DNA from 3 places in the Lactobacillus sp. UMNPBX6 genome. Region 3 is predicted to be linked to each of the others. Evidence: predicted binding sites of a transcription regulator. Region 3 holds the regulator's gene; each other region holds the start of a gene.
The links. The regulator HrcA, encoded in region 3, represses chaperone genes, less so after heat shock. The targets are predictions, from matches to a motif close to TTAGCACTCNNNNNNNNNGAGTGCTAA.

Region 1 (10,671 bases), on a different contig from region 3:
AGTCCTTCTGTTGAGGCAAATTTATCCAATTCAACCTTTCGTAAGATTGCAATCATGTCTTCATCAGAGAAATCTTCGCCTAATGTCAAATTAAAGCGCAAGCTTTTTGAAAAAATAAACGTATCTTGACTAATGATACCAGTTTGATGCTTCAACTCATTATCATTTAACTTAGAATTAACTAGAATTTCTCCTGAAAAGAGTGGTATTTCATTTAATAAAGTTTTGAAAATTGTTGACTTTCCCACACCAGATGGTCCCTCAATCATCACATGACTATTACCTTTAACAGCAAAATTAATATCTTTTATCAATGCATGATCATACCCAAAACTAGCGTGATCAAATTCAAGTAAAAGATCCTTAGATAGATTTTGATAAGTTAAATTATTAATTTGCTGCTGCTTAGATTTATCAATCTCTGCTTCCAAAAGTGGAGTGGACGAATTAATCTGATTCAAGAACTGAACAGAACTCAAAATAGGACTCGTTACCCTATCGGCTGCCAAATATAGCGAAATAAAGGCACCAACTGTGATTTGACCATTCATAATAAACAACACACTAACTAATAGGGCAATAATTGTTGAAATCACATAAGTGGTATTTGATAATAAACGTGAAGTTTCTTGATGCAAGTTCATTTTAAAATACGCATTTTCTTCTTGCTTAAGCGAATGTGTAATTAGCTTTTGCATCTTAGCTGTAACGCCATAATTATTAATCAGATGAAAACCTTTAACTCCTTCCGAAACTTCTAAGTTATACTTCTTATATTTAGCGGACCACTTCTTGGTTCCCTTTTCTAGCCATTTTTTAGTAAGCCTGGGAACAACCGTTGGTAAAAAACCACAAACAAGGTAAACCAATGCTACCCAAGAATTAATATAAAGAATATAGATTAAAGTGATCAATGCTTGCTCAAAGCAATAAATTACCATTACTACCGCATTGATAAACTGATTTTCAATTTGCTTTACATCTACATCTATAAAGGAAATTACTTTCGATTCATCGCGATTATCACTGGCAGTAATAAACTTATCATAAGCATCTGCACGCAATTTGGTATTAGCAACTTGAATAATTTTTAAATTAAAATATTGCCAAAACCAAAAAGCAATATTAGTAAATGTCATTGCCACAAAGAAAAGTGCAATAACTAACCAAACTCGATTAAATTGACGTTTTGTTAAAATATTCGTAAGAATTCCCATAACGGCGGGGGAAATAATGCCATCTAAGCCAGTAAAACCGCTAGCTATAACTAAGCCTAGCCACAAAGATGAGTGCCCTTTAAAAATATCTCGAAGATATATAAATTTTTGCTTCATAATTATTCCTCATTGAAGATCTTTTTTAATCATATTCAATACCGCTTCTTAAGTAGTTACTTACAAATCAAAATGAATTCCTTAAAAGAGCTTCTTTATTATCGTCTAAACAAAGATAATGAAGAATTAATTTTGTTTATAGTTTCCTTACCTGAGGTACTTAATCTGCCTAAAGTATCTCATAATTTTTCTGAACTTTTTCACCGAATTAAAAGCTTATAATTATCTTATTTTTTATATTTTTATAATACTCTTATTTTAATTTCAGATCAAACAACTTTGCAGAAATGCAAAACTAATTCAATTTCTGCACAAAAAGAGGATATTCCCTAGGAAATATCCTCTTTTTCTTTATTAACTATTAATTAATCTTATTTTTTATCTTCGGCTTTAGTTTTGTCTTCCTTAATTTTTTCTTCAATCTTTGGAGAAATATCGAAGATTGCTTCACCGTTTAAGTACAAGTGCTTGTCATCTGCAGTGAATTCAAGCTTCTTAGTTTCAGGTTTTCTCAGGATCAACTTAGCAGCTGGAGTTTCAAGATTTTGTTCAACTACTCTTCTAAGTGGACGAGCACCGAACTTCTTGTCGTAGCCCTTTTCTGCCAAGAATGCCTTAGCTTCGTCTGAAACTTCTACCGTTACACCCTTCTTAGCAAGAACATGAGACATCTTCTTCAAGTAAATGTTGATGATCCTGCCCATGTCTTGTTCAGTAAGTGAGTTGAATGGAACGATTGCGTCCAAACGGTTCAAGAATTCAGGTCTGAAGTAGTTTTCAAGGGCTGAGATTAACTTGTCTTGGTCAACCTTGCCATCTTCAAGCAACTTGTCTGAGAAGCCGGCGTTTGAAGTCATAATCAAGATAGTATCCTTGAATGAAACAGTTCTACCTTGTGCGTCAGTCAAACGACCGTCATCCATAATTTGCAATAATGCGTTGAAGACTTGTGGGTTAGCTTTTTCAATCTCATCAAATAAAATCAATGAGTATGGTTGGTGACGAACCTTTTCAGTTAATTGACCACCTTCACCGTAGCCAACATAGCCAGGTGCTGAACCGATCAACTTGTTAACTGCCATTTCGTCTTGGTATTCACTCATGTCCAAACGGATTAAGTGTTCCTTGTTACCAAATAATTGAATTGCCAATTGTTTAGCAAGTTCAGTCTTACCAACACCAGTAGGTCCAGTGAGTAAGAATGAACCAGTAGGTCTGTCGCTGTCTTTGAAGATTTGCTTACGAGCAATAGCGTCAGTAATTACATCGATAGCTCTGTCTTGATCAATAACATTCTTCTTAAGTTTCTTAGCTAAGTCCAAGTTCTTTTGAGCTTCATCAGCGTGAAGTTCACTCATTGGGATCTTAGTCTTTTGTTCAATAATTGCGTAGATGTCTTTTTCAGTTACTTCTGGAGTATTCTTAGAATCTACATTCTTAAGTTGTTTCTCAAGTTCAGCAATCTTACTCTTAATTTCTGAAGCCTTGTCGTAATCCTCTGCCTTAGCAGCTTCAGTCTTCTTAGCTTCAAGAGCTGAGATTTGGTTCTTTAAGCTCTTTTCATCAGTTGGTTGTACAAGCAATGCCTTCTTAGCACCAGCTTCATCCATCAAGTCGATAGCCTTGTCTGGTAAGTAACGGCCTTGAATGTATCTTTCTGATAATTCAACAGCTAATTTAAGACTGTCGTCACTGTATTTTACGTGGTGGTAGTCTTCGTACTTCTTCTTTAAGCCTTCCAAAATCTTAACAGCTACATCAGTAGATGGTTCTGGAACTTGAACAGCTTGGAATCTACGTGATAAAGCTGGGTCTTTTTCAATTCTTTGGAATTCACTAGTAGTAGTAGCACCAATTAACTTCAATTGACCACTTGCCAAAGCTGGCTTCAAGATGTTAGCAGCGTCACCGTTGTTGTTTTCTGAATCAGTAGAACCAGCACCTACAATGTTGTGTAATTCGTCGATGAATAAAACAATGTTAGGATCGCTCTTAGCCTTGTCGATAACCTTCTTTAATCTTTCTTCAAAGCTACCACGAAGACTTGAACCAGCAACCATGTCATTGATGTTTACTGAAATAATGTGCATGTTAGCCATCTTAGCTGGCACATTGCCTGAAGCAATTCTTTCAGCTAAACCTTCTACAATAGAAGTCTTACCAACACCAGCAGGTCCGATTAATACAGGATTATTCTTCTTACGTCTTGATAAAATTTCAATAACGTTATCAATTTGTTCGTCACGACCAATAACTGGGTCAAAATTATTCTTCTTTGCTTCTTCAACTAAATCTACGCCAATTGGTTTTTCATTTGGTTGTTGTGGGGTTTGTTGAATGGTTTGAGGAGCTGAACTCATATTGCTTGAGTAATTAATAGGAATTGAACCTGAATTACCGTTGCCACTTCTTCTGCCAAAGTCGTCATTAAAGAATGAGCTGTTCAATTCGTTAAATAAGTTGTCAAAATCATTGTCAAAGTATGCCATATCTGCAAACACTCCCATCATAAACTTGATTTTTAGCACTCAAAGCATTTAAGTGCTAATTCATTACATTTATAAGTATAGCAGGTTATCCACAGATTACAAGCATAGATTTAAAAGTTTTCCACATTTTTCTTTTAATTTGTGATGTTAATCTAAAAAAGTAATAAAATCGTTGATATATAAGTGTTTATATTGCTTCACAATATATAAAGATTTTATTAAGAAGGATGAAATTATACGCTTAAAGGATTATTGGGTGTAAAAGTTTTCCACAGGATGAATGTTAATCCTGCTCATTTTGTCCATTTTTATCGTTATCTGACTTTTTTCCTTGTCGCGATATTACTTGATTATTCTTATTCTTAATTGGTTCTAATAAATATTGTTGAATAACCTGGACTACTTGTTGATTTTGAGGCAAATCAGAGTGATCAGCCTTATCACCAGTGATTGTCATCGCAGTATAACTCTTTACTTGCTTTTGAAAAATATACTTTCCTGCTGCAACGCTAGCTTCTGGGACGATCCCATCTGACTCATAATTTTTGCCTCCAGATACAGAATACACCACTAAGCTCTTAGGGAGTCTATTTTTGCACTTAATAAAATCTTCCAGCATTTGCGTTTTATGGTTCATATTCTTTTCGCTAAAATTATACGGCGTCCCTACTGTCATTAAACGCTTCATGGTAATTTCATCCGAATAAGTTGAATAATAGTGTTCTAGCCAGTATGTCCAAATTAAACCACCATTAGAATGGCCAAAGGCCTTAAAATTATTAAATTTATAGTCCCATGAAATAGCTTCAAAGGCTTCATCTAACCATCCTGCTTGTTTTTTGATATTGCTATAACCATCTTTATTGTTTTTAAAGCCAATAATAATAAACGGCTCATTATCATTTTTATTAATTGAGCCCGAATACGACAGATTACCATTAGTTGAAACGTTGATTTTCAACACGCTATGTTTAGTTGGAGTGTTTTGATTTAATAATTTAACCAACTCATTAAAACGTTCAGTAGTCGCACTGGATCCAGGCACCATGATTACCGGTGACAAGGCAGATTTCATTCTTTGTGCACGAGCTTGGTTATCTTTTTCCATCCATTTATAACCAGGAATAGCGAAAACCATAACTACTAATAAAACAAGGGCAATCCATTTTAAATTAGGATTTTTAAGCAGTTTGTTGGCCTTTTTCATATTCATAAGCTTTAAGTTTCCTTTCTATCCTTTGTCCCAATAACGAAATAGGTATTAACATCAAAATATCTAAAATAAATAAACAAATAGAAAAGACTAAATTACTCCAGTTGCCGTTAGAACCGAAAAACGAAATAAGAATTCCTGGGGTCCCTTTTAATACTGGATAAACACATGGTGTAATAATATGAAGAAAAATTGCTAATGAAGCAATCATGATGTTAATTACAGGGATCAATACCATAGGTAAAAAGAGCACGGGGGTTAAAATAATTGGCATCCCTATCATGAACCCCCACGTAGAGTTAAATGCTGCAGGCAATAAATTAGCCTTGGCAATATTCTCTGTCTCTTTATTTTGATGTGACAATAAAATGATTACTATTAATGCTAAAACAACGCTAGCACCGCCCATTGCACCGTAAGGATAAACAAGCGAACTACCTAAAAACTTATAAGGAACATTCCATGAACCGCCATGTTTTAATGCATAATCGAGGTTAACAGTAGCTGTCCCGCTTGTAAGTGCTGCAGCCGTAGATAAAGAAGTTAAAGGATAGCCAATCCCAATCCAACTAAGCAGCATAACGACAAACGCCAATGCAATAATTTCAAATATATTGTTGGAATTTTGGATTTGAATAACCAATTCTTTAAAAGTACTGGAGCTCAATATCTTGATTTGCAATTCATAAATAATAATCCCCAAAATCATCCCCGCAATAATAGATACAGATGCAGGCAAAAGCGCATTCCAGGCCCGAGTTCTAACTCGGTGAACATGTTCAAATTCTACAGGCTGGTGATTTTTACCTAACCAATGGAAAATTTCACCAACTGCATATCCCACTAGTAACGCAAGTAACAAAGCATTAATTTGCAATACACTAGATGAAAACATTGACTTATTACTAAGCTTATTTCCCACATTACTTGCATACGCACAAAACATAATTATCATTACTGCAGTCATACCAGCTAACGTAGAATCTTTATGATATAAACGTGCTGTATAACGTGCCGCAAAATATGCCGCATATAAACCAAATAATCCAAAAGTTACCCGCACAAAGCCGTTACAAATAAATGAACCGGCATACCATATTTTGTCGGGCATAGTTGAATCAAAATTCAGGATATTATAAATAAAACTGTCTGGTGAAAAAACAGCATCACGTAGCAACTTAAAATAAGAACCAATAATTGCAATTGGCATCAGCATCCCCAAAGTTCGCTGAAAAATTCTAAATATTGGTAATCTTCTTATGATAAGAATAAAGTTGGTTATTCTCTCTCCCATAGCTTTTCCCTTTACCTATCTTCAATAAATATGATTGAATGAGTTTATATTAATCACATTATACAATGATGCTAGGAAGTTGATAATTATGGCCTATATAGAATTAAAAAATAATACTAAAATTTATCAATCTGGGGATGCAACTATTTACGCCAATAAAGATATTACTTTTTCTATTAATAAGGGAGAATTAGTAGTTATCTTAGGCTCTTCAGGAGTAGGCAAATCCACACTGCTCAATATTCTAGGCGGAATGGAACCTAATACAAGCGGTGATGTGATCGTCGCAGGCAAAAACATTGCATCTTATAACGCCAAACAATTAACAACTTACCGCAGAAATTATGTGGGATTTGTCTTTCAATTCTATAATTTAATCCCTAATCTAACTGCAAAAGAAAACGTAGAACTGGCTGCGCAAATCGTGCCTGATGCAATGAATCCAGATGAGGCTTTAAGAGAAGTAGACTTATCTGATAGAGAGCAAAATTTTCCCGCTCAATTATCTGGTGGTGAACAACAACGTGTCGCTATTGCTCGTGCTATTGCGAAAAAGCCAGAGCTATTATTGTGTGATGAGCCAACAGGAGCACTCGATTACAAAACCGGTAAACAGATTTTAAAAATTCTACAAGACATGAGCCGAAAAAATGGCTCCACTGTGCTCATCGTTACCCATAACGCCGCTATTGCACCAATTGCGGATAAAGTAATTCGTATTCGTGACGGTAGCATTCAAAAGATTGAAACTAATGATCAGCCTGCGGATATCAGCAGCATTGAATGGTAGGTGTTGATAATGCACAAATCAATTTTATGGAAGGACGCTTTCCAAGCCATAACGCATTCGCTTGGTCGTTATATCGCAATTATCTTACTAATTGGTTTAGGTACTTTTGCCTTCGTAGGACTAAAAATAGCCGGCCCCGATATGCGTGCAACAGGTGCGGACTTTTTTACTAAGCACAATTTAGCCGATGTCACCGTTAGTTCCAACTACGGAATTAATTCAACTGATCGAGCAACCATTCAAAATCTCCCTGAAATTAAGCAGGCTACCTTTGGCTATCTGCAAGATGTAAAAGTCAAAAATAAGCAAGATGTCTTGCGGGTATTCTCTCAGTCAAATAATCTCTCAAGCTATGAATTAAGGGCCATTTCCCAGAAAACAATAAAGAAATTGCTCTTTCTTATTTGCTAAAAAATAAGTATCACATCGGAGAAAAAATCAGTTTCGTCAAACCAGGAATCCTAAAGAATAAAACATATAAAATTGTCGGCTTTGTTAAATCAAGCGAATTTTTGGATAAAACACAATTCGGTCAGACCAATATCGGCAATGGTCGACTAAGTGGATTCGCTGTAACAACGCATAATGCGTTCGCTTCACCTGTGTATCAAGTTTCACGTGTAACTTTTAAAAACACCGCTAATCTGAGCCCATTTAGTGTCACTTATCGCAATCGCGTTTACCATGATCAAAACAAATTGCAGAAGGCTTTAAACAAGAATAGACAAGACAAATACGATAAATACGTTCAGCTATATCAAAAACAATATCAAAAGAAGGCCGCTGAGCAATTAATCAAAAAAGGCATCCCTATTACGCCTGAGCAAATTGAGGTACCTAAAAATAAAATCCAAATCGATTATCCTAGCTATACCATTAACAGTCGTGAGGAAAGCCAAGGGTATTCATCCTATCGTGCTGATTCTGAGCGAGTCGAAGTTTTAGCCAACGTCTTCCCTGTCTTTTTGTTTGCCGTTGCTGCATTGGTCAGTTTGACTACCATGATGCGTTTCGTAGAAGAAGAACGTACTAATATTGGAACATTTAAGGCACTCGGTTATAGCAACGCTAGCATTGCGCTCAAGTTCTTGCTTTACAGCACTTCTGCGGCAATTTTAGGCGTGATCTTAGGTGCTAGCTTAGGTTATACTTTCTTGCCTAACATGATTATCAAGGCTTACCTAGCTAGTTCCACATTGGGAAGTGATTACCAGCTTAACTTTGCTTGGTGGCCATTGCTTATTTCGTTAATTATCGCACTACTTGCTACTACTGCTGTTTCTATGTTGACGCTTTATCAAACTCTAAAAGAAAAGCCAGCAGCATTGCTTTTACCTAAACCACCTAAAAATGGTTCTCGTATTTTACTGGAACACATCCCCTGGTTATGGAAACACATGAGTTTTTCTGCCAAAGTTACTGCACGAAACATCTTCCGCTACAAGAGTAGAATGTTAATGACCATTTTTGGCGTAGCAGGTTGTACAGGCTTGCTAGGTATGGGATTCGGCATTCGTGATTCTCTTCAGGGAATTGGCAATATTCAATATTCCGCTGTCCAAAAAAATGACATCATTGCTTTAAAGAGCAAACATGTTACTAAAAAAGAGCAGCATGAATTAGATAGCATTTTTAAAGAAAAAGATATTACACAAACAAATGCCGTGCAGTATCAGCAATTAACCAAGCATCTTAATCAAAGCGGTTCAACTGAAAACATCATGATGATTACACCAGAATCAGCCGCTAATTTTAGGAAATAAATCAATTTAAGAGAAAGGCAAAGTAAAAAGAAACTCACTTTGCCTGACGATGGCGTAATTATTTCTGAAAAATTAGCTACCTTGTTAAACGCCAGGAAAGGCTCAACTATTTCTCTAAAAAACAGCGCTTGAAAAACTTACCGCTTTAAAGTTAAAGGAATTTGTGAAATGTATTTGGGGCATTACGTCTTTATGAATCAAAAAGAATACGCCCGCGCTACTGGTCAAAAATACGCTGCGAATGCCTATCTCGTTACTATGAGAAGTCATGAACCGCAAGAAGTTAATCGTATTAGCAGGAAGTTAGTCAAAACGGCCGCAATTGAAACAGTGATTTCCAATTCTTCGAATAGAAAAATATTAGGCAGCTACACCGGTAGTCTGAACGAAGTTATCTTTATTTTGATTTCAGGGATGCTCGACATTGTCGTTATCTACAATTTGACCAACATCAACGTTGCAGAAAGAATTCGGGAGCTGGCTACTATCAAGGTGTTGGGATTTTATGACAATGAAGCTACCATGTATATCTATCGGGAGACTATTATTCTCTCTGCATTAGGAATTATTGTTGGCTTTGGTTTCGGTTGGTGGCTGCACCACTTTATTATCACCAGCTTGCCGCCAGATGCCGCAATGTTTGATCCAAATATGTATCCATTTAACTTTGTATTCTCCGCATTGATTCCAGCAATCATTACTGCTGCCTTAGCAGTTGTAGTTCACCACAAGATTAAAAAGATCAATATGCTAGATGCTTTGTCATCAATTGATTAGCAAGCATTATGCTATAATGCCTTTATAGAAAAGGGTGGGAACAATTATGCCAAGAAAACACTTTGAATTAAATAGCGATATTGCTAAATTAATCGACAAATATAACGAAATTAACGATACTGACTTTAATGACTTAGTTAATACAGCATTGAGATTCTATCTCGTTAACCAAATGAGCTATAAAGACGTTCAAGAGGCTTTGAAAGAAGCTGATGTTGAAACGTCAAGATACGTTGATGAAGCAATGCGTTCCAGCATGGGCGACATCAATCGTAACTATTAAAACTACTAAAAAAGGCGGCAGGAAAACCTGCTGCCTTTTTTAATGATAATGTTTATAACGGTAATAACGATAGCCGATTTTTTTACCAAAAATTTCTTGGGAAATACCCATTAAGTTCGAAATTAATACGTATAATCCTAAAAAGATTAAACCAAAAATTGCTAAATAAATAAAACTCCCCACTCGTCCTAAATGATTAAAGTGATTTCCTATCAGCAATTGATAAATAAACAAGATAACTATATAAATCTCATTAGTAACCACAATTGGCAATAAGCTAGTAAGACGAATGCCATAGGTCTTGTTAAGTTTATGATAGCTAAGCCAAATTACAATCAAAAATGAAATGTCCGTAGATAAAATTGCACCGTCCGCATTCATAAACATAGTCATTGGGACTTGCAAGATCACTTTAAACACAACGCCCCAAACCATGTAAATCACGGCTAGTTTATTCATATTCAAAGCAAGCAGTAGAGTCAACGAATTCATTACTAGTCCAGCTAACAAACTCTGGACAATATTTTCAACTAGATAATATGCGCCGAGACTATCATGAGAAAAAAGCACCGTATAAATTGGTGATGCCGCAAATGCACCTAATGCTACTACTGGTAATAATACAAATAAAAGTAAACGGTAGTTTTCTAACAATAATTTTTTAATGCTTTCTTGTCGATCCTTACTCTTAAACTTAAGTCCAGCTAATAATGGCAAACTTGTTTCAG
Region 2 (10,671 bases), on a different contig from region 3:
CAGCCAGAAGCTTATGTTCCTCAATCCGATACTTATATCGAAAAGGATTCGGCTATCAATGATGAAATCGATCAGTTGCGACACGCCACTACTTCAGCTTTAATGGAGCGTAACGATGTTATTGTCGTAGCTTCTGTATCGTCAATTTATGGTTTAGGTGATCCTAAAGAATATGCCCGTAGCGTTTTGATGATTCATGAAGGTCAAGAATATGATCGTAATGTATTATTGCGTGATTTGGTAAACTTGCAATATGACCGCAACGATATCGATTTTCAACGGGGACGTTTCCGTGTTCGCGGCGATGTGGTAGAGATTTTCCCAGCTGGTAACTCGAATCATGCTTATCGTATCGAATTTTTCGGGGATGAAATAGATCGCATTGTTGAAATTGACTCTTTGACTGGAGAAGTAATTGGTGAAAGAGAAAGTATCTCTTTATTCCCAGCTACGCACTTTATGACTAATGATGAACAATTGCGGCGCGCGCTTAAAGAGATTTCTAAAGAAATGAAAATTCAGGTAAAGAAGTTTGAAGGCGAAGGCAAGCTACTTGAAGCCGAGAGAATTAAGCAACGTACTACATATGATATGGAAATGATGAGTGAAGTTGGCTATACTAACGGAATTGAAAATTATTCTCGTCACATGGAAGGTAGAAAAGCTGGAGAACCGCCTTATACTTTGCTAGATTTCTTCCCTGATGATTTCTTGATTTTAATTGATGAATCGCATGCGACTATGCCCGAAATTCGTGCGATGTATAATGGTGACCGCAATCGTAAGCAGACGTTGATTGATTATGGTTTCCGTTTACCATCAGCGCTTGATAACCGTCCACTTAAGTTATCTGAATTTGAAAAGCATGTTCATCAAATACTGTATGTTTCTGCTACGCCAGGTGATTATGAATTAGAGCGAACTGATCATAAGGTTGAACAAATTATTCGACCAACAGGCTTACTAGACCCGAAGATTGAAGTAAGGCCGATTGAAGGGCAGATCGATGATCTAGTTGGCGAAATTAATAAACGGATTGATCGCAATGAACGAGTCTTTGTTACTACTTTGACCAAAAAGATGGCAGAGGATCTGACAGATTACTTAAAGGATCTGGGAATCAAAGTGCAATATTTGCACTCTGACATTAAGACACTTGAGCGAATGAAAATCTTGCGTGATTTACGTTTAGGTAAATTTGATGTGTTAATCGGAATTAACTTGTTACGTGAAGGTATTGATGTGCCAGAAGTTTCACTGGTAGCTATCTTGGATGCAGATAAAGAAGGCTTTTTGCGTGCATATCGTCCGCTAGTTCAAACAATGGGTCGTGCGGCTCGTAATGCAAATGGTGAAGTAATTATGTATGCCGATACGATTACTGATTCTATGAGAGCCGCAATCAATGCCACTAAGAGACGGCGTAAGATTCAAGAAGAGTTTAATAAAGAACATGGAATTACACCTAAGACAATTATCAAGCCTGTTCAAGATGTAATTTCTATTACGAAGCCATCAAGTGATGATAAAGATAAAAAGTCTGATAGTTTTGCTGATTTGAACTTCGATGAATTGACTGCTAGTCAAAAGAAGGCGATGATTAAGAATTTGCAAGAGCAGATGAAGGAAGCCGCTAAAAAGTTGGACTTTGAAGAGGCAGCAAACTTACGGGATGCTATTATCGATTTACAAAAGTCATCTAGAAAACCAAAGACAAAAAAGGGGAAAGCTTTTAATGGTAAATGATAAGATCGTTATTCGTGGTGCACGAGAACATAATTTAAAGGATATTGATATAACTATTCCTAAAAACCAATTAGTAGTAGTTACTGGTCTATCAGGTTCTGGAAAGAGTTCTTTAGCTTTTGATACCTTGTATGCAGAGGGTAGAAGACGCTATGTACAATCACTTTCTAGTTACGCTAGACAATTCTTGGGCCAGATGGATAAACCAGATGTTGATTCAATCGATGGGTTGAATCCCGCTATTTCAATTGATCAAAAAACCACATCACATAATCCACGTTCAACTGTCGGAACAGTAACCGAAATCAATGATTATTTACGTCTTTTATGGGCTCGTGTAGGTCATCCAATTTGTCCGAATGATGGAACTTTGATTGAACGACAATCGGTTGATCAAATGGTAGACCGAATCATGTCTTTACCCGAAAGAACTAAAATCCAATTGTTAGCTCCCGTTGTTCGTGCTAAACGCGGTGAACACAAGGAAGTTTTTAAACGAGTACAACGTGCTGGATATGTTCGTGTTATTGTTGATGGTGAGATGCACGAAATTGGAGAAGAGTTTAATTTAGCTAAAAATAAGCGACATAATATTGATATTGTTGTGGATCGTTTAATCGTGAAAGATAGTATTAAATCTCGTTTGTTTGACTCAATTGAATCAGCTCTTCGTTTATCTGATGGCTACATGAATGTTGATGTTATTGGCGGGGAGATGCTTAACTTCTCTGAATATTATGCTTGCCCTAAGTGTGGTTTTACAGTAGGCGAAATGGAGCCAAGACTATTTTCATTTAATGCGCCATTTGGTGCTTGTCCTGATTGTGATGGATTAGGGATGAATTTAGCCGTTGATGAAGATTTGGTTGTACCTGATAAGACCAAAACTTTGGCAGAAGGTGCGTTAGCTCCATGGAAGACGTCTAATTATTACACTGAAATGTTAGAACAAGCTTGTGCAGCACTTGATATTCCAATGGACAAGCCTTTTAATAAATTAACTAAAAAGCAAAGAGAAACGATTCTTCACGGTTCAACTAAGCCAGTGAAATTTCATGTTACAGGGGATTTTGGCGTTAATGACACAACCCAGCCTTTTGAAGGGGTAATGGATAATGTTGAAAGACGCTATAAACATCCAATGTCCAAATTTATGCGCGATGTGATGGGCAAGTATATGACAGAGCTGACTTGTTCAACTTGTCACGGTAAGCGATTAAATGGAAAAGCTTTGGCTGTAAAGGTAATGGACAAGGATATCGCTGAAGCTTCTGAACTTTCAATCAATAAATCCTTAGATTTCTTTAAGAGCGTCAAATTAAGTGAACAAGAAACTGTAATTGCTAAACCAATTTTGAAAGAAGTGTGTGATCGTCTTTCATTCTTAGACAGCGTTGGATTAGATTATTTGACCCTTTCTCGTTCTGCCAATACTTTATCTGGTGGAGAAGCTCAACGTATTCGTTTGGCTACTCAGATTGGTTCTAACTTATCAGGAGTTATGTATGTTTTAGATGAACCTTCAATTGGACTTCATCAACGTGATAATGATCGTTTGATTGCTTCACTTAAGAGAATGCGTGATTTAGGCAATTCTTTGATTGTGGTTGAACACGATGATGAGACTATGCGCCAAGCCGATTATCTGATTGATATGGGACCAGGCGCCGGCGTTTACGGCGGTAAGGTAATGTCTCAAGGTACACCAGAAGAAGTGGAGAAAAATCCTAAGTCTTTGACTGGTCAATATTTGTCGGGAAAAAAGTTTGTTCCTGTGCCATTAAAACGCCGCAAGGGTAATGGTAAGAAGATCACTATTACCGGTGCACAAGAAAACAATTTAAAGAATATTAACGTTGATTTTCCTTTAGGAAAATTTGTCGTAGTGAGTGGTGTTTCTGGTTCAGGTAAGTCAACTTTAGTTAATATGATTTTAAAGCGAGCATTAGCGCAAAAGTTAAACCATAATTCAACTAAGCCAGGTAAATATAAGTCAATTCGTGGCTATAAAAATATTGAAAAAATTATCGATATTGATCAAAGTCCTATTGGACGTACCCCACGTAGTAATCCGGCTACTTATACTAGCGTTTTCGATGATATTCGTACGCTTTTTGCTCAAACAAATGAAGCTAAAATGAGAGGTTATACTAAGGCTCGTTTTTCATTTAATGTTAAAGGCGGCCGCTGTGAAGCATGTCATGGTGACGGAATTATTAAGATCGAAATGAATTTCTTGCCAGATGTGTATGTCCCATGTGAAGTTTGTCATGGCAGTCGTTATAATTCAGAAACCTTGGAAGTAACTTATCGTGAAAAGAATATTGCTCAAGTGCTTGATATGACAATTAATGAAGCATGCAAGTTCTTTGAAAATATTCCTAAAATTGCACGTAAATTGCAGACTATTGTTGATGTAGGTTTAGGCTATGTTAAATTAGGTCAATCTGCTACAACTTTATCAGGTGGGGAAGCCCAAAGAATGAAGTTGGCTGCAGAATTGCAGAAATTATCAACTGGTAAGAATTTCTATATTTTGGATGAGCCAACGACAGGTCTGCATACCGATGATATTAAACGTTTGCTTGAAGTTTTGCAGCGCTTAGTTGATGAAGGAAACACTGTTCTAGTAATTGAACATAATTTAGATGTGATTAAAAACGCTGACTGGATTATTGATTTAGGACCTGAAGGAGGTGAAGGTGGCGGTAACGTTGTTGCTACAGGAACGCCTGAAGAAATAGCGGAGGTGAAAGAAAGCTATACTGGTCAATATTTAAAGCCAGTTTTAAAGCGTGATACTAAGTTAACTAGGGATGCGGAAAATAAAAAGTAATGCGTAAGTGTTTTTATCCTCGAATAAGTGTAAAATAGGCACCAAGGAGGACGAATAATGGACATTTTTTCAAGTTCTAGAGATAATCATGGCTTCGATTGGGGCGCCTTTATCGCTGGTGTATTAATGGTTGTTGTTGCTTTTTTGCTTCTTAGACATCCAGCCAAGGGATTGCATGCATTTGTATTAATCTTTGGTATTTTGTCAATTTTGCAAGGTTTAGTATGGCTTGCTGGTTATTCACGTTTTCGTGCTTTCTTTGCACGTAGTTGGGTAGCACTTATTTCAGGTATTTTAGATATCATTGTGGGTATTTTGTTCTTATGCTCATATGATATTGGTGGATTGACCATTGCATATTTATTTGCAATTTGGTTCTTTGTCGACTCAGCTGTCGGAATTGTCTTTTCATGGCACTTGCGTGACTTTTCAACAGGATACTTTATCTTTAACTTAGTTTTGAACATTCTAAGTTTAGTTATTGCTATTTTCTTGATCTTTAACCCACTTTTTGCAGCTTTGAGTTTAGTATGGTTAGTTGCATTTTGGTTGTTAGTATTTGGTATCAATGAAATAGTCGTTGCATTTATGCACCGTTAATAATTATGAAAAAGAGGCCGCGATGGTCTCTTTTTTTTGCACTATAATGGAACACCCGGTATGATATAATTTACAGAAGGAGGGCTAACAATGGCTGATGATAAGAAACAATTATTAATTGTTACAGGAATGAGTGGGGCAGGCAAAACTGTTGTGGCTCATGATTTAGAAGATATGGGTTACTTCGTAGTTGATAACTTGCCACCAACATTATTGGGAAGCTTTTGGGATTTAATTAATAATTCAAATGATTTCCATAAGGTAGCAGTAGTAATTGATTTACGTGTTAAAACTTTTTATACAGATTTATTAGATGAGGTAAATTCACTCGAAGATAATGGCAACGTTCAAGCTACTATTCTCTTTTTAGATGCTTCAGATGATGTGTTAGTAGCACGTTACAAGGAAACTAGACGGCTTCCACCACTAGCTAATAATGGTAAGGGACGTTTGTTAGATGGCATTCAAGAAGAACGTCGTATTTTGATGCCAATCAAAAATCGTTCAAATTACATCATTAATACGTCTAATTTATCTACTAAAGATTTAAAACAGAAGTTAATTAATACTTTCAGTGACCGTAAGCGTCAGCCATTTTCAATTGAAGTAATGTCATTCGGTTTTAAGTATGGCATGCCAATTGATGCGGATATTGTAATGGATGTGCGTTTTTTGCCTAATCCATTCTATATTCCGGAGTTGCGTCCATTCACAGGATTAGATAAGCGTGTCTTTGATTATGTAATGAATAAAGAAGAGACACTGGTTTTCTATCAAAAATTATTGGATTTATTAGAAACCGCTATTCCTGGTTATATTAAAGAAGGAAAAGAAAAATTGACAATTGCAATTGGTTGTACTGGTGGTCAACATCGTAGTGTATCAATTGCACAACAACTTGCTCGTGACTTATCCAAAAAATATCCAGTTGATATAACTCACCGTGAGGTAAGTCGCTACATTAGAAAGTAGGTATATCGCGATGTCATATGGAGAAACGCGAATTGTGCGCGTAATTAAAGGCAGACGTCCGCGGGTAGTAGTTATCGGTGGTGGTACTGGGTTACCAGTTATTCTAAATGCATTGAAAGATCAAAATGCGGAAATTACTGCCATTGTTACGGTATCCGATGATGGTGGCTCATCTGGTTCTATCAGAAATTTTATTAACGTTGTTCCACCGGGTGATATTAGAAATGTGTTAGTTTCTTTAAGTGATTTGCCACAAGAAGAAAAAGACATTTTTCAATATCGGTTTGATTCATCTGATGCATTCTTCTCAGGCCACGCTATTGGTAACTTGATCATTGCAGCTTTGAATGAAATGCATGGGAATATTTTTGATGCTGTTCAATCTTTATCTAAAATGATGAAGGTCGACGGCCACGTCTTTCCAGCATCTAACGAACCTTTAACGTTAAACGCCGAGTTTATTGATGGTACCACGGAAGCCGGGGAAACGGAGATTACCTCAAAAGATAAAAGAATCAAACGTGTTTGGGTAACAGATACTAATTCGAATGCCACACCTAAAGCAGTTTTACCTGTTTTAGCTTCGATAATGCAGGCAGATGCAGTTGTCTTAGGTCCAGGTAGTTTATTTACTTCTATTTTGCCTAATTTGATGATTTCTAATTTAGGTGAAGCGGTTCGAGAAACCCCGGCTGAAGTAGTTTATATTTGTAATATCATGACTCAACGTGGAGAAACTGATCACTTTAGCGATGCAGAGCACGTGGAGGTAATCAATCGTCACTTAGGTGGAAACTATATCAATACAGCTTTAGTTAACGGAGCTAAAATTGATATGAGTAAATTCCACCCAGAGGATTATGATGCATATCTTGAACCTGTTAAGAATGACTTTAATGGTTTGAGAGCGCAAAATTGTCGTGTTATTACCGATGATTTTATTGATCAACGACACGGGTTGGTCTTTCATGATGGAGAAAAAGTAGCAAAGGAAATAATGAATTTGGCATTTGAAGCAATGTCACGTAAAAGAATGAAGGAAAATAATGGCTAGTTATGCTAGTGAAGTCAAAAAGGAGCTAACTTCGCTTGAGGTGCATCCAGAGCATGCTAAAGCAGAGTTAGCTGCTTTTTTGCGAATGAATGGGGTTTTAAATCTTCATGATCATCAATTTAGTCTAGATATCACTACAGAAAATCCCGCTATTGCACGAAGAATTTTTAAACTGATTAAAGTTGCATATGGAATTGAACCATTATTGATTGTTTCTCGTAAGATGAAATTAAAAAAGAATAATCAGTATCTAGTTCGACTTAATCGTGACGTGCAAGAAATATTGGAAAACTTAAATATTTGGGATCCTGCTCGAGGATTAGTTACCAGAATTCCACAGAGAATTATGAAGTCACGGGAAGGTGCAATGTCTTATCTTAGAGGTGCTTTTTTAGCTGGCGGTAGCGTTAATAATCCTGAGACTAGTAGATATCATTTAGAAATTTATTCAACTTATGAAGATCATAATGAAGATTTAGCTAAGTTGATGAATGAGTATTTTTATTTGAATGCTAAGATGACGAAACGTCGTCGAGGTTACATTGTCTACCTTAAGGAAGCAGCTAAAATCGGAGATTTTTTGCATGTAGTTGGAGCATTAAATGCTATGCTAAATTTTGAAGATTTACGAATCATGCGAGACATGCGTAATTCGGTTAATCGCTTGGTTAATTGTGATACAGCTAATATGAAAAAGACGGCTTCCGCTTCTGCAAAACAGGTAGAAGATATTCAGTTGATTCAAAAAGAAAAAGGAATCGACAGCTTACCAGAAAAGTTACAGATTTTAGCACGTTTTAGATTAGCTCATCCAGAATTAACTTTAAAAGAAGTAGCGGATCAAATTCCGGATGGACCTATTTCAAAATCTGGTGTTAATCATCGATTCAAAAAGTTACATGAATTGGCTGAAAATTTGAGAGATTAAAAAAAGAGGATTCGCACACGCAAATCCTCTTTTGATTATAATTTATGATTACTTCTTCTTATTAACCATAATTTCATCGATTAAACCGTATTCCTTAGCTTCTTCAGCAGTTAAGTAATTATCACGTTCGGTATCCTTTTGAATCTTTTCCAAAGGTTGACCAGTAGTTTCGTGTAAGATTTCGTTAATCTTCTTGCGACTCTTTAAAATTTCGTTAGCTGCAATTTGAATATCAGTTTGTTGACCTTGTGCTCCACCTAAAGGTTGGTGAATAAGTACAGTAGAGTTAGGTAATGCGAAACGCTTACCCTTAGTACCACTAGTCAAAAGAATAGAAGCCATTGAAGCAGCCATACCAATTGCAATAGTTGATACATCTGATTTAATGAAATTCATAGTATCCATAATTGCAAGACCAGAAGTAATTACACCACCTGGTGAATTAATGTAAAGTGAAATATCCTTAGTGTTATCTTGTGCATCAAGGAAAAGCAATTGAGCAATAATTGAGTTAGCCATTTGGTCGTTAATTTCGCCACTCAACATAATAATTCTATCTTTTAATAAGCGTGAGTAAATGTCATAAGCACGTTCACCACGAGCAGTTTGTTCAATAACTGTAGGTACTAGCATATATTTGCCTCCTAAATTTATTTCGTATTAATTAGCACTCTTTTAAGTACTGTGCTAATTAAATCACTTCGTAATAAAAGTGTCAAATAAAGAGATTTACTTGTATTCAAATTGTATTTTTGAGAATATTGTTTATATATTATAATAACTATGTAAAATATTGTTGTAATATTGTAGGAGGACAAGCTTGAAATATACAAATAAGATTTTAACTGCAACATCAGCTGTTGCAGTTAGTGTTGGTTTATTAATGGGTTATTCAAATCCTGTTTTTGCCGCTAATTCTAAGTCAACTACTAAAACAGACAAAGCTAAAGATAGTTCAACTGCTAAAAAGGGGCCAGTTCAAACCAGTACTTCTTACGATTTGATGGTTAAAGTAGGTAGTAATAAACATTACAATGTTTATAAGAGCATTAAGAATGGTAAGCCTGTTAAGAAGTTAGCAGATGCCAGTGACTATCAATATGCTCATATTCAATCTGATCAACGAATTAAAACTCACAACGGTACCTACTGGCGCATTTATGTTAATGGCCGTAAAGTAGGATATGTTAACCAAAACTGGTTTACTAGAAACACTATTGCTGTTCCTAAGACTGTAAGTTTAGTAAGAAATAGTCATTCTGATTTTGCTCCAGAAGATGCAGTTAGTTATGTAACTAACTATATGGGAACCGTTATTCCTACCCAAGATATTACAATTTCTGAAGATGCAATTGATTGTTCTGAACCAGGTACTTACAAGGTTAAGTATAGTTATGGTAGTGCTAAAGCTACTGTAAAAGTTACTGTAAGAAAGAGTACTAAAGAAGGCGTTGCTGATGCAGATAGTGTTTCAGCACAACCATTTAGTGGTGACCTAAAATCTTGGAAGACTTACTATGGTAGTTCATCTAACTACGTAACTAAGACTGACTTTGCTCCGGATAAAGCAAAGCACAGTTACACTACTGATAATGGTAATATGACCTTTAAGACTCGTTTCTTCCAACCAGTTTTACTTAGTGTTGCTAGAGACATTAAAGACGACGATTACATTAACCGTGTAGGTCATATTCCAGAAGGTATTGCTATGTCAGACGGCTGGCTTTACACTAGTTTACTCAGCAGTACTAAAATTTCTAATGGTCACATCATTGCTTATAATTTAAACCATTTGACTAATGCTTTTAATGGTCAATACTTGCTTGATATGTCTCAAAAGAAGTTCAATTCTTACGTTAAAAATATTAAGGTAAGTCCATATATTCCAATTGGTCACGGTCAAGCTATGGGCGCAACTGATAAGTATATTTATGTAGTTAACTATGATAATAAGACATCATATAAGAGCAATAGATCAGAAGAATTGCTTCAAATCCGTAAGAGTGATATGCGCATTAATAAGATTTGGACATTCAAATGCTGGAATGGTAGCGACTCAGAAGGCCGTTACTTCCACGATGGTGTTATTGTAAGTGATCACAAGATGTACACAACTCTTTACAACAAGCAAAAGAACCAAACTGAATACTGGGAATTCAACCGTAAAGGTGATAACTGGTACCCAACTATGGTAGGTGCAACTAAGACTGGTATTGTTTCAAATACTTATACTCAAGGTTTCACATACGATGCTAAGAATGACAACTTCTATCTTGCATTTAACGATGTAATTGCTAAAATTGCTCGTAATGGTGAAGTCAAGGATACTTATCAATTCCACACTGGTCGTGAAATTGAAGGTATCGCTGTTTCAAACAACAGACTTTACATGAATTTAGCTCAACGTGCTGAATTACTTGAAAGTACAGAAAAGTTGACCAAATAATTTATTTCATTAAAAAAGGCAGTGAACGTTTAGGCAATGTCATTAAGTTAAGACATTGACAATTAAGGGTGCTTTTTTAGAGATCGAAT
Region 3 (10,671 bases):
GATTAGTTGCATCAGTAATGGTATCACCAACACGAGTTTCACGAACTGATTTAATATTGGCAGTGATATAACCTACATCCCCGGCAATTAAAAGATCTTTCTTAATTGGATGAGGACTTGAAACACCTACTTCGGTTACTTCATATTCCTTTCCGGTGTTCATAATCTTAATTTTATCGCCAGGCTTAACTACACCGTCTTCAATTTTGACAGACATAACAACACCGCGATAATCATCGTACTTGGAGTCAAAAATCAAGGCTTTAAGTGGTGCTGTAATATCACCAGATGGAGCAGGAATATCCTTTACTACCTTTTCCAGCATATCTTCGATGCCTTGGCCTGTTTTACCTGAAACTTCGGCAGCTTCTGAAGCATCCAAGCCTAACATTTCTTCTATTTCTTCCTTAGTTTTAGGAATATCTGCTGAAGGTAAGTCAATCTTATTAATGACAGGCAAAATTTCCAAGTCATCATCAATAGCCAAATAAGTATTGGCTAAAGTCTGCGCTTGCACACCTTGAGAAGCATCAACAACCATTAAAGCACCTTCACAGGCTGCAAGTGATCTTGAGACTTCGTAAGAGAAGTCTACGTGCCCAGGTGTATCAATTAAGTGGAAAATATAATCTTCTCCATCCTTAGCATGATATTTAACTTCAACGGAGTTCATCTTAATAGTAATACCACGTTGACGTTCAAGTGGCATGTCATCAAGCATTTGATTTTTAAGTTGGCGCTGACTTACTGTATCAGTTAATTCTAGAATTCTATCAGCGATCGTAGATTTACCATGGTCAATATGGGCAACTATGGCAAAATTACGAATATGCTTTTGATAATCTTTTAATTTTTCTAAATCCATAAATTTATTCACCCTTTACTATCCTTAATATTATAGCAAAGGTCCTTAATCTTATAAAACGAATAGATATACAAAAATGACATTGCCTGATGCAATGTCATTTTTCTTAATCTTCACCACTTAATTTGTCTTTAAGTCGTTCAAAAAATCCTTTTTCTTTTGGTGTAATATCTCCGCCACCATCATGAACAAAGTCAGTCAAATCTTGCTTTTGCTTTTCATTGATATGCTTTGGAATCACGATATTAATTGTAATAATTTGATCACCATTACCATTTCCGCGAAGATATGGTACACCCTGTCCGCGAAGAGTAAACTTCTTATTTGGTTGAGTACCAGCTGGAATAGTTAATTTTTGATCACCATGGACAGTTTTAACAGTAATTTCATCACCTAATGTAGCTTGAGCAAATGAAATTGGAACATCAGTATAAATGTTTTGACCACGACGTTGGAAAATCTTAGATGGTTTAATACGGTAATTAATATACAAATCACCGTAAGGTCCGCCGTTTATACCAGCCTCACCTTGGCCTTGATAGCGAAGTTGTTGGCCATTATCAATACCTGCTGGAATATCAACTTCAATAGTATTCTTTCCTTGAACAGTACCTTTACCACCACAAGTCTTACATGGGTGTTCAATGATTACACCGCGACCATGACATTTATCACAGATGGTTTGACGACGAATCATCCCTAACATAGATTGCTGAGTAACAGTCATATAACCTGTACCGTGACATTTATCACAGGTAATTGGGTGAGTGCCTTTTTCACAACCATTGCCGCCACAAGTACCACAGGTTTCACTACGAGTATAGCTAACTTGCGTCTTCTTGCCTTTAATCGCATCCATAAAGTCAATAGTCAAAGTATAGTCTAAATCTTGACCACGTTGTGGAGCAGTCGGATCTACTCTTTGTTGTCTTCCTTGACCAAAGATATCACCAAAAATGTCGCCAAAATCACCAAATCCAGAAGTATCAAATCCAGCACCGCCAAAGCCTTGGCCAGCGCCACCAAAACCACCTTGGCCATTTACACCAGCGGAGCCAAATTGATCATATTGTGCACGCTTTTGCTTATCATGCAAAACTTCATAAGCTTCGTTAACTTGTTTATATTTTTCTTCAGCACCAGGTTCATGGTTCAAATCTGGGTGATATTTTTTAGCTAACTTTCTATATGCTTTACTAATTTCTTGGTCACTGGCGTTACGATCTACGCCAAGCACTTTATAATAATCTTCTTGTGCCATTAATTGAACTCCTTATATTTTCAAAAGAAAAGAACTACTCAATGGGTAGTTCTTTTCTCCTTTTGTTTAATTATAAACCCATTACTTGTTTGGATCTACCTTATGGAATTCACCATCTTGGGCACCACCATTGTTACCACCTTGTGGGCCATTTTGTGGACCTTGAGGACCGGCTTGTGGGCCAGCTTGACCTGCAGCACCTTGTGCTCCACCGTTTTGTTGGTAAAGCTTAACTGCTAAATCTTGTGCAGCCTTTGATAAAGCATCCTTCTTTTCCTTCATTTCGTCCAAGTTGTTGTCCTTTTGAGCCTTCTTCAAAGCTTCAAGAGCATCTTCAACTGGCTTACGGTCACTATCAGAAAGCTTATCCTTAGTGTCCTTCAAAGTCTTATCAGTAGTAAAGATTAATTGATCAACTTCATTTCTAAGATCAACTTCTTCTTTACGCTTCTTGTCTTCTTCAGCATGTTCTTCAGCGTCTTTTTGCATACGCTTGATTTCTTCATCTGACAAACCGGATGAACTCTTAATAGTAATCTTTTGTTCCTTACCAGTACCCATATCCTTAGCAGATACATTTACGATACCGTTCTTATCGATATCGAAGGTAACTTGAATTTGTGGAACACCACGTGGTGCTGGTGGAATATCAGTTAATTCAAAGCGACCAAGGGTCTTATCATCTGCAGCCATTGGACGTTCACCTTGCAATACGTGGACATCTACTGCTGGTTGGTTATCTGCAGCAGTTGAGAAGATTTGACTCTTTGAAGTTGGGATAGTAGTGTTTCTGTCAATTAACTTAGTGAAGACACCACCCATGGTTTCAATACCAAGTGACAATGGAGTAACATCAAGCAAAACGATGTCCTTAACGTCACCTGAAATAACACCACCTTGGATAGCTGCACCTAAGGCAACAGCTTCGTCAGGGTTGATTGAGTGGTCGGGTTCTTTCCCAGCCCATTCCTTAACAGCCTTTTGAACTGCAGGAATACGGGTTGAACCACCGTTTAAGATAACCTTATCGATATCGTTTACAGTTAAACCAGCATCCTTTAATGCATTGTCAAATGGTACCTTAGTCTTTTCAACTAAGTCACTAGTCAATTCATCAAACTTAGCACGGGTAAGGTCAGCTTCAAGGTGTAATGGACCAGCTTCACCAGCAGAAATGAATGGAAGTGAAATGTGAGTTGAAGAAACACCTGACAAGTCTTTCTTAGCCTTTTCAGCAGCATCCTTCAAACGTTGCATAGCCATCTTGTCCTTAGACAAGTCAACGCCATTTTCATCCTTAAAGTTCTTGATCAACCAATCCATGATACGGTTATCAAAGTCATCACCACCAAGGTGAGTATCACCGTTAGTTGATAATACTTGGAAGACACCGTCACCTAATTGAAGAACGGAAACATCGAAAGTACCACCACCAAGGTCGTAAACTAAGACCTTTTCATCTTGGTCTTTGTTTAAACCGAAGGCTAATGCTGAAGCAGTAGGTTCGTTGATAATTCTTTGTACATTCAAACCAGCGATCTTACCAGCATCCTTAGTAGCTTGACGTTGTGCATCATTAAAGTAAGCAGGAACAGTGATAACTGCATCAGTTACCTTTTCACCTAAGTAATCTTCTGAGAACTTCTTGATGTATTGTAAAATAAATGCAGAAATTTCTTGTGGTGTGTATTCCTTGTCACCAACCTTAACCTTGTAATCTGCTTCACCCATGTGACGCTTAATTGAAACAATAGTGTTAGGGTTAGTAATAGCTTGACGCTTAGCTACTTCACCAACTTGAATTTCACCATCTTTAAAAGCTACTACAGATGGAGTAGTACGGTTACCTTCTGGGTTAGTAATAATCTTTGGTTCTTTACCTTCAAGAACTGCAACTGCTGAGTTAGTAGTTCCGAGGTCAATACCAATAACTTTTGACATGTATAAACTTCCTCTCCTATTGAGCAACTACAACCATTGCTGGTCTTAGTGTCCGATCTTTATATTGATATCCTTTTTGTAAAACCTGAACAACGTGATCTTTTTGATCATCATTTTCGGCTGCTACAGTTTGAACAGCTTGATGCAATGTCGGATCAAATTTTACGTCTTCAGCTTCAATCTCAACGATGCCATGTTCTTTCAATGCTTTAGCTAATGAATCAAGCGTCATCTTAACGCCCTTCTTCAGTTGCTTGGAAACATCATCATCGGCTTCTACGCTTAAAGCTCTCTCCAAATTGTCTACAGCAGGCAAAATATCTTTAGCTAAGCTTTGAGATTCATACTTAATAAGTTGAGCTCTTTCTTTTGAATAGCGATTTTGCATATTTTGAATTTCTGCTTCGCTACGAAGATACTTATCTTCAAGCTCCTTATTCTTATCTTTTAAATCAGCCAATTCTTTAGCTAATTTTTCATCATGTTTATCATTTTTTGCTTCCTTACCTTCAGTTGCCTTTTTCTTAACATCCTTAGGTGTTGAAGCATTTTCTTTTTCATCTAAATTCTTTTCACTAGGAAACTCTTCTTTACTCACGGCTAACCTCCTCTATTATTGAAATTTACCGTAATAATCAAGTAACTTCTTGGCTAATTCATTTCTGAAGTATTCTAGAAGCCCTATCATTTGAGAATACGGCATATTTGTTGGCCCAAGTAAAGCTATTGTTCCTTTACCATGGGAGCCGACACTATATTCAGCTGTCAGCAAACTATAATTTTTTAATAAATCATTCGGCAATTCAGATCCTAACTTTACCTTAACTGGGTATTTTTCAGTCTTAGGATCAGCCTTAATATTCATCAAATTAGAAAACAAATTATCTCGATCAATTAATTCATAGAGTGAACGTATATCATTTACATTATTCTCAGTTGTATTGTTCAATAGATTAATTTGTCCATCAACATACATCTGCTCACTAGCCGCATCTTTTAACACGTCTTCAACTAAGCTAAATAATTCGTTAGCATGATCACTACCTAATTCGTTTTTAGCAAGTTCACTTAGCAATGAAACATTAATTTCCTTTAAACTCTTGCCAACTAATTGGTCATTAATCATTCGAACCGCTTTTTCAATTTCTTCACCATGAATATTATGTGGTAAAGCATAAACTTGATTTTGGACATTGCCATCACTCGTCACTAGAATTGCCATCACTTGTCTAGAAGACAGGGGAACAATCCTAAAACCTGTAATTTTAACATCCCTACTCTCAGGTCCTTCAGCAAAAGCAGTGTAATTAGTTAAATCAGATAAAATGCGTGCTGCTTCTTGTACGATTTCATTCACCTGATGAAAAGGTCGATCTAATTGTGTCCCAATCGTGTTATAAACAGACTCTGGCAACTGAAGCGGTTCAACTAAATTATCAAGATAATAACGATATCCATCACTTGACGGAATTCTTCCGCTAGAAGAGTGTGTCTTCTCAATTAAGCCTTGATCTTCTAGGACCGCCATTTCATTTCGAATAGTAGCGCTTGATACTTTAATTGGTAACTGCTTCATCACCGTCTTAGAGCCAACAGGCTCATGCGTTTGTGTGAAGTCTGTAATAATTGTTTTTAAAATAAGCTCTTGACGCTCGGTCAACATAATAATCGCCCTCACTTTTAGCACTCGTAATTCTCAGGTGCTAACAATTAATATGATACTATAAATTAGCAGAAAAACAAGAGGAGTGCTAAAATTTCTTCAAATTATTTTAAAAAATAAAAACTGAAGAACTTCGTTCAAAATTGCTAAGTTCTTCAGCTTCTCGTTACGCATTACTTCGTGCTTCTTGTGCAAAATAATGTTCAATTTCTATTTGGTCTTTCTCTAATTGTTTTTTCAATTCTTCAAGGCCGCTAAATTTAATTTCGCCTCTAGTATATTTATACCATTTAATTTTTATTGGCTGATCATAAATATCCTGTTTAAAATTAAATATATATGATTCAATAAAAATTTGTTCAGGTTGGCCAATCGTTACATTATAACCGACACTAGTCATAGATTCATACCACTTTCCAGCTACCTGCGTTTTAGTGGCATATACTCCTATTTTCGGAATTACCTTATGACTAGCCCAAACTAAATTAGCTGTTGGGAAGCCTAATTTATGGCCATTTCTTTTACCATGACCAACGATCCCGCTCATCACATAATGGTGACCCATTAATTGAAAAGCTAATTCCATCTTACCTTCCCTAATTGCCTGTCTAATTTCAGTTGAACCTATTTTTTTACCATTAAAAATCTGCTTAGGCATAACGACAATTTCAAATCTATCCTTCGCAAATTTTGGTAAATTCTTCATATTAGCAGTCTCTTTAGGACCATATGTATAATCAAATCCAGCTACTACTGTATCTGCATTGAGTTTAATTATTACATTATCTACAAAATTCTGTGCATCTATCTCGCTAAACTTTTTAGTAAATGGCATTACGGCTAGATAATCTACACCTAGTTCTGCCATTTTATCTGCCTTTTCATCTAAAGTTTCTAAATACTTAAAGTCTTTTTTGGCAGCATAAATTTCCTTCGGATGACGATCAAAAGTTAATACTACTAATGGTAATTTCTTTTGATCAGCTATTTTTTTGGCTTTATTGATTAAGCGTTGATGACCTAAATGAACGCCGTCAAAAAAACCTAAGGCTAGAATAGTTTTTGAAGATATGATATTTTCGCTAACTGGATAAGTTAAATGAATGATTTTCACAACTAATCCCTTCATTTCAGTTATTCATTTTGAATCAACATTAAACTTGGGCGATATAATTTTCCCTTATTCTCATAAATCGCCTTGACTTTTTTATTGTACCTTAATGCGACTTTTTTAGCATCTATTTCTAACGAAATACCTGCTCCATTTTTCACTTTAAGCCATTTTCCTTCACTTAGATCAACTTGAGGATAGTCTTTAAAGAAAGCGTCAATTGGTTGAATCAATTCTGCAGCTTTTTCAGGATTCTCTTCAATTTCACTTAACTTAACGGCCTGAGAAATATCAAAACCTGAGCTAGCTACTCTTCTTAAGTAAGTCATAACTGCTGGGCAATTCATTTTCTCGCCCAAATCATTTACTAAGGATCTAACATATGTACCTTTACTACATTTAATTTTAAAATCAAATTCTTCTTGTCCATCTTTTTCATTGAATGTAGGTTTATTGGTTAAATCATATTGTAAAATATCAACTTTACGTTTTGGTCGCTCTACCTCAATACCTTCTCTAGCATACTCATATAAATGCTTACCATTTACCTTTACGGCTGAGTAAATTGGTGGTACTTGTTCTATTTCCCCTAAAAACTCATTCATATGATTCTGAATATCTTCAGAAGTAAATGCCTTGGTTAACTTGGTCTTTTTCAAAACTGTGCCAGTTGAATCATAACTGTCAGTGGCATATCCAAAAAGACCACTACCAATATATTCTTTAGGTCTAGTATGCATAAGTTCAATCAGTTTAGTTGCTTGTCCAATTGCAATAGGTAATACACCTGTTACCTCGGGGTCAAGTGTACCCGCATGTCCAATTTTTCGGATATGCAGAGCTTTGCGTAAATGATAAACTACATCAGCACTAGTCATCCCTTTATCTTTATCGATAACTAAAATTCCATTTAACATAAATAATCCTTTTCTATCTAAACGAAAAAAGCGCCTAAACGGCGCTTTTTTTATTTACTTGCCCGTTCAGCATCTTGCTTTTTAACTTCTGCAATTAAACGGTCAATTTTACTACCATATTTTACTGAATTGTCTCGTTTAAAAATTAATTCAGGGACTTTATAAACGGTTAAAGTTTGTCCTAATAAGTGACGCATCATACCTTTAGCCTTTTCTAGTCCTTCTTGAACTTCTTTTTCCTTATCGGCATTTTCAGTTAAAAGACTATAGTAAACAGTTGCATATGAAAGATCATTCGTACATTCCACTGCAGTGATAGTTACTTCACTCAAACGAGGATCACGAATATTCTTTTGTAAAATTTTGGTTAATTCACGAAGAATTTCTCCTTCAACACGACCAATTCTATGCTTCATGTTTGCCTCCTAAAAATTATTACTTAGGTTCAACTTGTTGCATTTCGTAAACTTCGAATTCGTCGCCGACTTTAATATCGTTGTAGTCTTTGATAGTTAAACCACAATCGTTACCTTGCTTAACTTCTTTGGCATCATCTTTAAATCTCTTAAGTGAAGCAATTTCACCATCGTATTTAACAATACCATCACGAATAACTCTAATTTTGGCGTTATTCTTAACCAATCCCTTATCAACAAAGGAACCAGCAATAGTACCAACCTTAGATACTTTCCAAGTTTCACGAACAGTAAGGTTACCGATAACCTTTTCTTCGTAAGTTGGTTCAAGCATACCCTTCATGGCTGCAGTCACATCATCAATTGCCTTGTAGATGATACTGTACAAACGAATGTCGACGCCTTCAGTTTCAGCTTGACTCTTAGCAGTTGCAGTTGGACGAACATTAAATCCAATGATAAATGCATTAGAAGCACCGGCTAAGGTTACGTCTGACTCATTAATAGCACCTACACCTGAGTGAATGATGTTAACACGAACGCCTTCAACTTCAATCTTTTCAAGAGATTGTTGCAAAGCTTCAACAGAACCTTGAACATCAGCCTTCAAGACAATGTCAACTTCCTTCATATTCTCCTTCTTCATAGTATCGAAGAGGTTATCGAGAGTGACATGTTGAACATTTTCACGAGACTTTTGCAAAGCTTGTTGTGCTCTAGCTTCACCAACTGAACGTGCTGTCTTTTCATCCTTAAATTCAACTAATTTATCAGCTGATTCTGGAACGTCATTCAAACCAGTAATTTCAACTGGTTCAGATGGAGTAGCCTTTTTAACTTGACGACCACGATCGTTAGTCATAGTACGAACACGGCCAAAAGTATCACCAACAACAATTGGATCACCAACATTTAAAGTACCTTGTTGAATCAAAACGTCGGCTACTGGTCCACGACCACGTGATAAGCGAGCTTCAATTACAGTACCAATTGCCATTTCTGTTGGGTTAGCCTTAAGTTCCATCACATCAGCTTGAAGCAAGATCATTTGTAATAAATCATCAACATTTTGACCAGTCTTAGCTGAGATATTTATAAAGATGGTGTCACCACCGTAATCTTCAGGAATTAAATTATATTTCATCAATTCTTCAGTTACGTGTTGTGGGTTAGCACCTGGCTTATCCATCTTGTTAATTGCTACAATAATTGGAACATTGGCGCTCTTAGCGTGGTCAATAGCTTCAACAGTCTGTGGCATAACACCATCATCGGCTGCAACAACTAAGACAACAATATCAGTAATTTCAGCACCACGTGCACGCATGTTTGAGAAGGCTGCGTGTCCAGGAGTATCTAGGAAAGTAATCAAGCGGTCATCAAGACGAACTTGGTAAGCACCGATCTTCTGGGTAATACCACCAGCTTCATGAGCTGAAACATGGGTATGACGCAAACGGTCAAGCAAAGTAGTTTTACCATGGTCAACGTGCCCCATAATAGTAACTACAGGTGGACGCTTAACTTGATTCTTAGACTTCTTAGAAGCTTCCATTCTCTTGTCATAAAGAGTATCAATATCAGAAATATCTTCATGAACCTTTTGCTTAGCATTAATACCGTATTCAGCTGCTAATAATTCGATGGTATCCTTATCCAAAGATTGGTTTTGGTTAGTCATCACACCAAGCATGAATAATTTCTTAACAATTTCAGCTGGTTCACGGTGAATCAACTTACCAATGTCTTGAGCGTTCATACCTTCTTCATATATTAAAGTTTCTGGTAATGGACGTTCCTTACGCTTAGTAGGTTGCTTCTTTGGCTTTTGTTCTTGTTGACGTTTCTTATTCTTACGACGTTTTCTTTCTGAACGATCAGAATGTTCATTATGATTATTAAAGAATTGGTTCTTACCTTTACGTCCTGGCTTACCCATATTCTTACCGCGACCATTGCCACGTTTTTCATCTTTAGGAGGCTCAGGAATAGAAACCTTCACTGCAGGCTTATCATTTGTTGAAGGTTGATTCTTCTTCAAACGTGCTGGAGATGGTTTCAAAATCTTTGGACCAATAATTTTTTTCTCTACTGATTCTGACTTCTTAGTATTGTTTTCTTTGTTAGTTTTCTTCTTATTATTCACTGGTTGTTCTTTTTTCGGATGTCTCAATTGTTCGTGATATTCTTTTTTAGCTTTTTGTGCTTCTCGATTAAGCAGGCCTTCCTCTGCACGTTGCTTTTGCTTAAATTGTTGCAACAAAGCAGCTGCTTTTGGCTTACCTGAATTTGAGTTATGATCGCGATCATTTCTATTTTTGCGATTGCGATCATTATTATTTTGACGACGCTTATTGTTACGTCTTCTAGGCTTCTTTGAACCTGCATTATCTTCTTGTTTCTTTTCGTTCTTACGAATAGAAGAAACAGAGATCTTTATTTTATTGTTTTTCTCAGCGGGAGCGGAGTTTTGGAAACTACCTTTTAATTTTGCAAC

Region 1: a site for HrcA is predicted at 3,856-3,882, ahead of CP357_RS02485 (ATP-dependent Clp protease ATP-binding subunit). Genes of this name have one in related genera too.
Region 2: a site for HrcA is predicted at 8,801-8,827, ahead of clpP (ATP-dependent Clp endopeptidase proteolytic subunit ClpP). Genes of this name have one in related genera too.

The regions. Positions count from the first base shown of each region.
Region 1 covers NZ_PCZD01000008.1:15,801-26,471, forward strand. Annotated here, with positions in the region: gene CP357_RS02480 (ABC transporter ATP-binding protein) at 1-1,334, opposite strand, end outside; gene CP357_RS02485 (ATP-dependent Clp protease ATP-binding subunit) at 1,706-3,823, opposite strand; gene CP357_RS02490 (alpha/beta hydrolase) at 4,107-5,036, opposite strand; gene CP357_RS02495 (PTS transporter subunit EIIC) at 5,005-6,330, opposite strand; gene CP357_RS02500 (ABC transporter ATP-binding protein) at 6,419-7,120, shown strand; partial or broken gene CP357_RS02505 (FtsX-like permease family protein) at 7,130-9,660, shown strand; gene CP357_RS02510 (hypothetical protein) at 9,707-9,943, shown strand; gene CP357_RS02515 (polysaccharide biosynthesis protein) at 9,983-10,671, opposite strand, start outside.
Region 2 covers NZ_PCZD01000012.1:29,904-40,574, forward strand. Annotated here, with positions in the region: gene uvrB (excinuclease ABC subunit UvrB) at 1-1,746, shown strand, start outside; gene uvrA (excinuclease ABC subunit UvrA) at 1,736-4,582, shown strand; gene CP357_RS03455 (HdeD family acid-resistance protein) at 4,640-5,182, shown strand; gene rapZ (RNase adapter RapZ) at 5,273-6,154, shown strand; gene yvcK (gluconeogenesis factor YvcK family protein) at 6,165-7,208, shown strand; gene whiA (DNA-binding protein WhiA) at 7,201-8,136, shown strand; gene clpP (ATP-dependent Clp endopeptidase proteolytic subunit ClpP) at 8,185-8,769, opposite strand; gene CP357_RS03480 (SH3-like domain-containing protein) at 8,957-10,582, shown strand.
Region 3 covers NZ_PCZD01000001.1:49,293-59,963, reverse strand. Annotated here, with positions in the region: gene lepA (translation elongation factor 4) at 1-865, opposite strand, end outside; gene dnaJ (molecular chaperone DnaJ) at 972-2,126, opposite strand; gene dnaK (molecular chaperone DnaK) at 2,208-4,067, opposite strand; gene grpE (nucleotide exchange factor GrpE) at 4,084-4,665, opposite strand; gene hrcA (heat-inducible transcriptional repressor HrcA) at 4,681-5,730, opposite strand; gene ribF (riboflavin biosynthesis protein RibF) at 5,897-6,859, opposite strand; gene truB (tRNA pseudouridine(55) synthase TruB) at 6,865-7,758, opposite strand; gene CP357_RS00225 (ribosome-binding factor A) at 7,809-8,174, opposite strand; gene infB (translation initiation factor IF-2) at 8,194-10,671, opposite strand, start outside.